DNA from 2 places in the Haloleucobacter ellipsoideus genome. Region 1 is predicted to be linked to the other one. Evidence: riboswitches for the same ligand, from Rfam matches in the RefSeq annotation. Region 1 holds a riboswitch; the other holds the start of a gene.
What was found. A riboswitch is a leader RNA that binds a small molecule or an ion and turns the genes downstream of it on or off. The one in region 1 is predicted to bind cobalamin.

Region 1 (4,770 bases):
GGCCAGATAGGCGTGGACCGGCAGTTCTTCGGGGTCGTGATAGATGGCCTTGCGATCCACGCCGCGGCTGCGGTCCGGCTGCAGGGCGACCAGCGCCTTGCCCGCGCGCAGGGCCGCAAAGCGGAATGCCCCGCGAACACAGGCCGGATCATCGCCCGGCCGGCCCCATCGTTCCAGCAGGGCGGTGCGCGGCGCATCCGGCAAGGCGGCCAGCCAGCTTTCATACTCCGCCAGCGGCAAAGTGAGGGCCTGTGCGGTCCGCGCGCCGGTGAGCCGGGCCATCAGGGCCTGTCCATCCCATGTCCGGGCGGTGTCATGGCCGGCCTGCGCCAGCAGATCAAGGATGGAACAGGTGCTTGCGGGTGTATCCAGCCCCACGGCGAAACCGGCCCGCCCGCCCCGCGCGGGATAATCGGGCAGGACGATGGCGAGGCGCCGTTCATGGGGAGGCGTGTGGCGCAGGCGCACCCAGCACGCGGCCTGCCGGGCCAGGGCGGCGATGCCTTCCCTATAGGGCACCTGCACCCGGCGGGTGAAGGCAAGGGCCGGGTCTTCCTCCAGCTCCTCGCGGAAGGAGACGGGATAGCCGGAAAGACGGCCGTCAAATTCGGGCAGGGCCACCTGCATGGCCAGATCCGCTGCCGCAAGCCCGCGCCCGGATTGCATCCATGCCGCGCATGTGCTGCCCGAGGGGATGGCCTGAAGAATGGGGCAATCGGCCTCATCCAGCACGAAGCCTTCATCCTGACGGGCGGAAAAGGCGGTGGTGGACAAGATGACATCCGGCGGAAAGGCCCGCAGATGCTCTGCCAGGGCGCTGGCGACATCCTCGTCCTTCAGGCTGGTGAGGCCGAGAATGAAGGGGGACAGGCCCTCCGCCTCAAGAGCCTGCGCCAGATGTTCCAGCGGCGCCGTCTCTCCGGCAAGGATCGCGGAGCGATAGGCGAGAATGAGGGCGCGCGGGCACGATGTGGTGCCTTCCGCGGCGGGCAGGGGGCAGATGCCGCGGGCGGCATCCCACTGGAACAGTTTCGGCGCGGGCTGCGGCGACGGCACCGGGACCGGAAGGCCCAGAATGTCGCGGGCCACCAGCCGCAGCACAATCTCCATATTCTGCACCCCGCCCGCGCGGAAACAGGCCGCAAGCCTTGCGCGCAGTTCCGGCGGCACCGTGTCATGGGCGGCAAGGCGCGGGTCCTCGCGCTCGTCACCCGGCAGAATGCACAGTGCAATACCGCGTGCGCGGCACAGGGCGCTGAGTGTTTCCACCCCGTAGCGCCAGTAGTCCAGCCCGCCCAGACAGCGCACCACCACCGCCTTAGCCGCGGAAATGGTCTTTTCCGCATGGAAATCCACCGAAAGCGGATGGCGCAGCTTCTTCAGGCTGGCAAGGCGCAGGGTGGGCGGGGCGTGCAGTGCACCGGCGGGGGGCATGGGCGCGCGCGTCATGGCAAGATGGGCCATGGCAAGGGCGGAAAGGTCGCTGTCCGCGAAGGAGAGCACCACCACGTCACCGGGGGGCTGGTCAAGATCAATGGCCGCTTCGCCATCATCCAGGCTGACAGTGCTGACCGGCAGAAGATGCATGATCGTCTATCCTGCGGCTTCGGTCGTGCGGGTGCGGGGCCGGCTGGCCCCATGCGCCTGCAGGCCGCGTGTATGCCTGCGCCCCGCGCAGGACTGCCGCCTCCGCAAACTGATCGCCCCTGCCTGCCTGTTTCTCACCGTGCACCTGAATTGCGGCCGGATGACCGGATGATGTTTTCTGGCCCATCCACATGACCAGACCCTGTCGGGCGGAGGGGGCAGGCGGCGCATGCATGGCTGCCTGCCACCCCTTCTGCTGCCCGGCCCGTTCAGCCCGCCAAAGCGCGCGCCACGGCATCCTTGTCGAAGTCCTTCAGGCCGATCACCACCAGCCGGCCCTCGCGTGCCTCACCCGCCGCCCATGGACGGTCGAAATGGTGGGAAATGCGCCGCCCCACGCCCTGCACCACCAGCCGCATGGGCTTGCCGGCGACAGGCACGAAGCCCTTGATGCGCAGTACGCCATCCGCCTCGGCCGCGCGCGCCACGCGGGCCGCCAGCTCTTCGGGCGAGGCGGCCTCGGCCACCGGCAGGGCGATGCTTTCAAAGTCATCATGATCATGCGGCTCCTCGCCGTCATGATGGGTCTTGCGGGCGTCGAGATCATTCTCCACGGCGGCATTGAGGCCGAGCAGAAGGGCCGGCTCCACCACGCCATGGGCGGTTTCCACGATCTTCACCGCGCGCGGCAGATGCCCGGAAATCTCCGCCCTGGCCTGCGCCTTGCCGGCGGCATCCATCAGGTCCGCCTTGTTGAGAAGGATGAGATCGGCGCACAGGATCTGGTCCTCGAACACCTCCTCCAGCGGGTTGTCATGATCCACCGCCTGATCCTGCGCGCGCTGTGCGGCGAGGGCTTGCGGGTCATCGGCAAAGAAGCCGGCGGCAACGGCCGGGCCATCCACCACCGCGATCACCCCATCCACCGTCACGCGCGAGCGGATCTGCGGCCAGTTGAACGCCTGCACCAGCGGCTTGGGCAAGGCGAGGCCGGAGGTTTCGATGAGGATATGGTCGGGCGGGTTGTCCGAGCCCAGAAGCTGGTCCAGCGCGGGCACAAAGTCATCCGCCACGGTGCAGCAGATGCAGCCATTGGGCAGCTCCACCACCCGGCCCTCATCGCAGCCCTCTATGCCGCAGCCTTCGAGAAACGCGCCATCGAAGCCGACATCGCCAAACTCGTTCACCAGCACGGCGATGCGCGCGCCATTGGCCTGTTCCAGCACATGACGCACCAGCGTGGTCTTGCCCGCCCCGAGAAAGCCGGTGACGATGGTGCAGGGGACTTTGGCAAGGGTGCTCATGAGCGCGCCTCCACGCACATGGTCTCTACAGCGTGCACATGCGCACCGGGGGCGCTACAGGCGTGTGAAAGGCGCGACATCATCTGCTCCGTCAGGCTCCGGCAGGCGCCGGTCAACTTCCACGGACGGAGCGGACATTCGTCCGGCACAGCGCCAGCCGCCACCCCGGCGGATGGGCCCATGGAAGCAGGGCATGACGGCAGGTCTCCTGGCTTGCGGCATATCCTTTGCGCGCCTTCCCGGGCCTGCGCCCAGTGGCCGGTTGCGCAAGGCAGGGCCGCCTACAGTTGCGGGGGCAGCCGCGGCTTTTCCACCGCATTCCCTTTTCACCTCGAACTTCGAGGCACCGTCGCTTATAGGGTTAAAGGGCGGCGCTGCGCTGCGCAAGCGTGCGGCATGCCGCAGAGCCAGACCTGTGCACGTCCTCCCGCCTTTTCAGTGCCATTTGCAGGAGAGCCCCATGGACAACCCTGGACAGGATGAGCGCGAAGCCGAGCGCTACCGCGAGAAGATGAGGAAGCGCAAGGAGGTGCAGGACAGGGAGGTGGCGGAAAAGACCATCGAGAAGGGTCTCCTTATGGTCCATACCGGGCCGGGCAAGGGCAAGTCCACCGCCGCCATGGGGCTGCTGCTGCGCGCGCTGGGCCATGGCTGGAAGGTGGGCATCGTCCAGTTCATCAAGGGGGCGTGGGAAACCGGCGAGCGCACCGCCTTCGAACGGTTCGGCCCGCAGATCCGCTGGTACACCATGGGCGAGGGCTTCACCTGGGAAACGCAGGACAAGGCCCGCGACATCGCCGCCGCCGAGGCCGCCTTCGCAAAGGCGCGCGAGCTGATGGATGATCCCGGGATCCGCCTCCTCGTGCTCGACGAGCTGAACATCGCCCTGCGCTATGATTATCTGCCGCTGGATGAGGTGCTTTGCGCCCTCACCAGCCGCCGGCCGGACCTGACCATCGTGGTGACGGGGCGCAACGCCAGGCCGGAACTGGTCGAGGCGGCGGATCTGGTGACGGAAATGGGGCTGGTGAAGCATCATTTCAAAGCCGGGGTGAAGGCGCAGAAGGGCATAGAATTCTGATGGCGCGCGCCCTCATGGTGCAGGGCACCGGTTCCAATGTGGGCAAGTCGCTGCTGGTGGCGGGGCTGTGCCGGGTGTTCATGCGGCAGGGGCTGAGGGTGCGGCCGTTCAAGCCGCAGAACATGTCCAACAATGCCGCCGTCACGGCGGACGGGGGCGAGATCGGCCGGGCGCAGGCCCTTCAGGCGCGGGCGGCAGGAGTGGCGCCCAGCGTGCACATGAACCCGGTTCTGCTGAAGCCCCAGAGCGATATCGGCGCGCAGATCGTGGTGCAGGGCAGGGTGTTCGGCACCGCCCGCGCGCGGGAGTATCAGGGCCTGAAGCCCCGGCTGATGGCGGCAGTGCAGGAAAGCTTCGCGCATCTGGGAGCCGAGGCCGATCTGGTGCTGGTGGAAGGGGCCGGTTCAGCAGCGGAGGTGAATCTGCGCGCCGCGGATATCGCCAATATGGGCTTTGCCCGCGCCACCGGCACGCCCGTCATTCTGGTGGGCGATATTGATCGCGGCGGGGTGATCGCCGCGCTGGTGGGCACAAAGGCGGTCATCGATCCGCAGGATGCGCGGATGATCCGCGGTTTCATCGTCAACCGCTTCCGGGGAGATCCGGCGCTGTTTTCCGCAGGAATGGACATCATTGCCGAGCGCACGGGCTGGACCGCGCTGGGGCTGGTGCCCCATTTCGATGAGGCCCGCCGCCTGCCGGCAGAAGATGCGCTGGGGCTTGCCAGTTCGCCCCGCAGGCCCGGAAAGCCCCTCATCGTGGTGCCGGTGACGCCGCGCCTGTCCAATTTCGATGATC
Region 2 (4,770 bases), on a different contig from region 1:
TTGACGATCGGGCCACCGGAACGGCCGGTATCCCACCAATCGGAGAGGTAGACCAGCGTTGCGGCCAGGGTGAGCTGGTCCATCGGCTGCCAGTTCATGGTCACGCTGAACTTGTTGTCCGGGCGACGCAGCAGGTAGCAGGAGCCATCGCCGCGCTGCTTGCAGCTTGAGGATGACATCTCATAGCCAATGGCCTTGGTGTAGGTGTAGTCCGCCCGCACGGAGAACTGGTCGTTCAGCTCAAGGGCGGCAAAGGCTTCCACACCATAGGTCTTGGCGCGCTGGGCGTTCTCATAGCCATTCGAGGTGAAGGCGATGAGGTTCGTCAGGTCATTGCGGAAGTAGGTGGCGCCGAAGCTCACGCGGTTGTTGAGCGCCTGCTGCTCGAAGCCGACATCCCAGCCCTTGCTTTCTTCCGGCTGAAGATTGGCATTGCCGATGGGGCCCCAGGAGGAGGCCGGCGCATAGAGCTGATACAGCGAGGGCGCCTTGAAGCCCGTGCCATAGGTGAACTTCAGCTTGGTGCCGGTTTCCGGAATGAGCAGGGCAGGGGCGATACGCCAGGTGGTGTGATCGCCATAATCGTCATCGCTGTCATAGCGAATATTGGCGGCCACGAACAGGCGCTCCCAGAAGGAGGACTGCAGCTCGGCATAGCCGACCGTATCACCGGTGCTGATGCCCCACGGCCCGTCCGGCGTGTTCGTCATCTTCTCGTTCTTGCGCTCCACACCAACGAGAAGGTTCTGACCCGGCATGAAATTATAGTTGGAACGCCAGTAGTAGGTCTGGCGGTCACCATCATAATCGTAATCGTTGTAGTAGCCGGAATTGTCACGTGAATAATTGGTGGAGGAAATGCCGAACGTGCTGATCAGCTTGTCATCCAGCGCCTTCCAGATGCCTTCACCCTTGTTGATGAAGAACTTGCCATGGGCAAAGCCCACACCCTCGGGCACGGAGGTCGAGGTGGTGAAGTTCAGGCGGGTGTCGATATAGCGCGCGGTATAGTTCAGCGTCAGATTGTCGGTCAGGTCGAAATCGAAGCGGCCGGAGAGGGTCCAGTTGTCATTGGCATTGTCATAAGCCGGAACGCCGGGAGAAAGCACATAATCCGGCGTGACCTTGATGGCGCTGCTTTTGAAATGCCCGAAATTCAGGTTGTACGAGAAGCGGTCCACCGCGCCGTTCAGGGTCGCGCCCTGGTTGAAGGTGCGCATCGAGCCACCTTCCATGAAGCCGGAGATGGTGCCCGGCCCCTGGCCGCGTGCGGTGGTCATGGCAATCACACCACCAATCGCATCGGAGCCGTAAAGGCCGCTCTGCGGACCGCGCAGCACTTCGATGCGGGCGAGGTCATTGGTGAACATGTTGCCGAGATTGAACGCCCCGTTCGTGCTGGAGGGATCGCCAAGGTCGATCCCGTCCATCATGATCTTCACCTGGCCGGAATCCGTGCCGCGGATGAAGACGGAGGTCTGGCCGCCGGGGCCACCGGTCTGCACCACGTTCAGGCCGGGCGTTGTCTGAAGCGCATCGGGGAGGCTGCGCCACTGCTGCCGTTGGATTTCCTGCTGGGTGATGACCGTGACGGAGCTCGCCACATGGCTCTCGGGCGTGGGAATGAGGGTGGCGCTGACCACCACATCCGGCAGGTTGATCGCCTCGGAGGATGAGGTCTGGGTGCTCTCTTCCTCAGTCTGCGGCGCAGATTGGGCCAGGGCGGGCTGCACGAGTGCGGGCGCGGCTGCCACGAGGGCGAGCAGACTGGCGCACATCAGCGCGTTGCCACGGCGCGCGCGATAGGGCTGAAGGGAAAAAAGAGACTGGAAGACCGGCATGAAGACCTCTGGCGGGACGCCTTGTGGACACGTCACCGCGAGAGAGGAATGCCTGCCTGGCCGCCGGAGCATCGACCACAGCACGTTCTTCCACCATCAGGGAACCCCGCCTGACAGGCTCGCGTGTGACCACGACTCGACGGCAGGTTTCCTGGCTTGCAGCTCATTCTCGTTTTTCGCCTTCCCAGGCATCCCATGCCCAGTGGCTGTGTGAAAAACGAAGCGCCGCTCACAGTTGCGGGGGCAGCTGCAGATTGGATGCGCCAGAAGGCGAATCGCACTGCATTCCCTTTTCATCCTTGCGGGAAGGACACCGTCATGGCGGAAATTAGGCGAGGTGCTGCTGATGCGTCAATGCATCTATGGTTCATATGCAACAACTGTTGCCGGATTGCCACGAAAGGGCAATCCGGTTGCAGTTTCTTCAAGCCTGCATGCCCTGATGGGCAGCCAGATCAGCGATGCTTGAAGGTTGCAGCGCGCTTTTCGGTGAAGGCGCGCATGCCTTCCTTCTGGTCCTCTGTGGAAAACAGGGCGTGGAATGTGCGGCGCTCGAACAGAATACCCTCGTTCAGGCCCAGTTCCAGCGCCCGATTCACCGCTTCCTTTGCGGAAATGAGCGAAGGCTTGCCGAAATTGGCGATGGTGCGGGCGGTTTCAAGCACCTCTTCCATATGGCGCTCGGCGGGCACAACGCGCGAGACGAGGCCGGCGCGCTCTGCCTCATGGGCATCGATCATGCGCCCGGTCAGCACAAGGTCCATGGCCTTGTATTTGCCGATGGCCTTGGTGAGGCGCTGGGAGCCGCCCATGCCGGGAATGACGCCAAGCTTGATTTCCGGCTGGCCGAAACGCGCCGTCTCGGAAGCAATGATGAGATCGCACATCATGGCCAGCTCGCAGCCGCCGCCAAGGGCAAAGCCGGAAACGGCGGCAATCAGAGGCGTGCGGCAGCGCCCCACGGCATCCCAGCCGGCGAACCAGTCCGCCAGAAGCATTTCCACGGAGCTGCGCTCGGCCATTTCCTTGATGTCCGCCCCGGCCGCAAACGCCTTTTCCGAGCCGGTGATGACAATCGCGCCCACATCCACATCGCTGTCGAGAGCGGTGATGACCTTGCTCATCTCTGTCATCACGGCAAGGTTGAGGGCGTTCAGCGCCTTGGGACGATTGAGACGGACAATCGCGACCCGGCCCTCCCGCTCGACAAGAACGATATCTTCACTCTGGGACTGCGTTTCCGGTGTCTTGGACATGGAGCCTCCTCTGAACGCTGACAGGAGAGTGGCAGCGATTCTTCTTATATGGGCCAGTAGTGCCAGCCCTGTGTAAAGGAAAGATTGCACCGCACCGTGAAGCCGCTGCATGTGCGCATTGCAGGATACAGTTTGTCCTCGTTATAATCATCTCCCGTCATGAGGGCCTTGTGATGACATATTGCTGCGGATTACTGGTGCGTGAAGGGCTCGTGCTTTTGGCAGATACCCGCACCAATGCGGGGCTGGACAATATCTCCACCTTCCGCAAGCTCCATGTTTTCGAGGAGCCGGGCCATCATGTCATCGGCCTTGCGACCGCGGGCAATCTTTCCGTCAGCCAGTCTGTCATCAGCCTCCTGCGGGAGGGGTTCCCCTCGGAAGAGGGAGGTGAGACCCACCAGTTGCGCGATTGCCACAGCATGTTTCAGGCCGCGCGGCTGGTTGGCGAGGCCATCCGCCATGTGAACCGGGTGAACGGTGCCCTGAAGGAAGAGAGCGGCGGCATCAATTTCGAGGTGTCATTCCTGGTCGGCGGGCAGATTCTGGGTGGGCCCTCGCGCCTGTTCATGGTTTACAGCGCGGGCAACTTCATTGAATGCACGCCGGATACGCCCTTCTTCCAGATTGGCGAGCACAAATATGGCAAGCCGATCCTCGACCGGGCGGTGCATTATGACATGCCGCTCGCCGATGCCCTGAAGATTGCGCTCATCTCCATGGATTCGACCATGCGCTCCAATCTGGGCGTGGGGCTGCCGCTGGATGTGCTGGTGGCTTATGACGACAAGCTGCAGGCGGAGCTGATCCACCGCATAGAGGCAGGTGATCCCTATTTCCATGATTTGCGGGAACGCTGGGGCGCGGCGCTGCGGGCGGCGCACAGTTCCATTCCGCGCCCGCCCTATCTCAAGCAGATCCGTCCGACGGTCGTGTCCGGTGCGGCTGTCGGGTGGGATGAGGGCGCCGGGGGCGAGTAGGAAAGAAAAAGGGCGCCGGAAGGCGCCCTTTCCATATGGTGTGCGGCAGACTCAGGCCTTGGGCTGGAGCTTGGCGGAGATGATCTGGTCCGGGTCCTTCACGGGCTCGCCACGCTTGATCTGGTCCACATTTTCCATGCCGGAAACGACCTCGCCCCACACGGTGTACTGGCCATCCAGGAAGCGGGCATCGGCAAAGCAGATGAAGAACTGGCTGTCGCCGGAATCAGGGTTCTGGGCGCGGGCCATGGAAACGGTGCCGCGCTTGTGGGGAACGGCGTTGAACTCGGCCTTCAGCTTCTTGCCGGAGCCGCCCATGCCGGTGCCGGTCGGGTCGCCGGTCTGGGCCATGAAGCCCTCGATCACGCGGTGAAACGGCACACCATTATAGAAGCCGTCAGCCACCAGCTCCTTGATGCGCGCCACGTGGCCGGGCGCGACATCCGGGCGGAATGCGATGGTGACCGGGCCCTTGGTGGTCTCCAGAACGAGCACTTCCTCACTCATGTCGAAATCCTTAAGCATGTGTAGGGGCGGCATCCTGTCCGCCCGGTTTTGGTAAAGCCATCGTCGCGCAGATCCCGGGACCTTGATGCGCAAGACAGGTGGAAACAGCCTTTAGCGGCGGAAAGCCTGCGCTTTCATGAAGGCAGGCTTTCCGGCTGCGGGGCTCACTTCTTGGCGTCGGCCGCC

Region 2: another riboswitch for cobalamin. It lies ahead of ACT6QG_RS11040 (TonB-dependent receptor plug domain-containing protein); the one in region 1 lies ahead of cobW (cobalamin biosynthesis protein CobW).

What each region holds. Positions count from the first base shown of each region.
Region 1 is NZ_JBQWAR010000015.1:14,792-19,561, reverse strand. It holds gene cobN (cobaltochelatase subunit CobN) at 1-1,587, opposite strand, end outside; gene cobW (cobalamin biosynthesis protein CobW) at 1,857-2,891, opposite strand; cobalamin riboswitch at 3,073-3,257, opposite strand; gene cobO (cob(I)yrinic acid a,c-diamide adenosyltransferase) at 3,352-3,972, shown strand; gene ACT6QG_RS03620 (cobyric acid synthase) at 3,972-4,770, shown strand, end outside.
Region 2 is NZ_JBQWAR010000019.1:196,781-201,550, reverse strand. It holds gene ACT6QG_RS11040 (TonB-dependent receptor plug domain-containing protein) at 1-1,841, opposite strand, end outside; cobalamin riboswitch at 1,966-2,174, opposite strand; gene ACT6QG_RS11035 (enoyl-CoA hydratase) at 2,297-3,097, opposite strand; gene ACT6QG_RS11030 (proteasome-type protease) at 3,271-4,077, shown strand; gene ACT6QG_RS11025 (peptidylprolyl isomerase) at 4,129-4,584, opposite strand; gene ACT6QG_RS11020 (peptidylprolyl isomerase) at 4,749-4,770, opposite strand, start outside.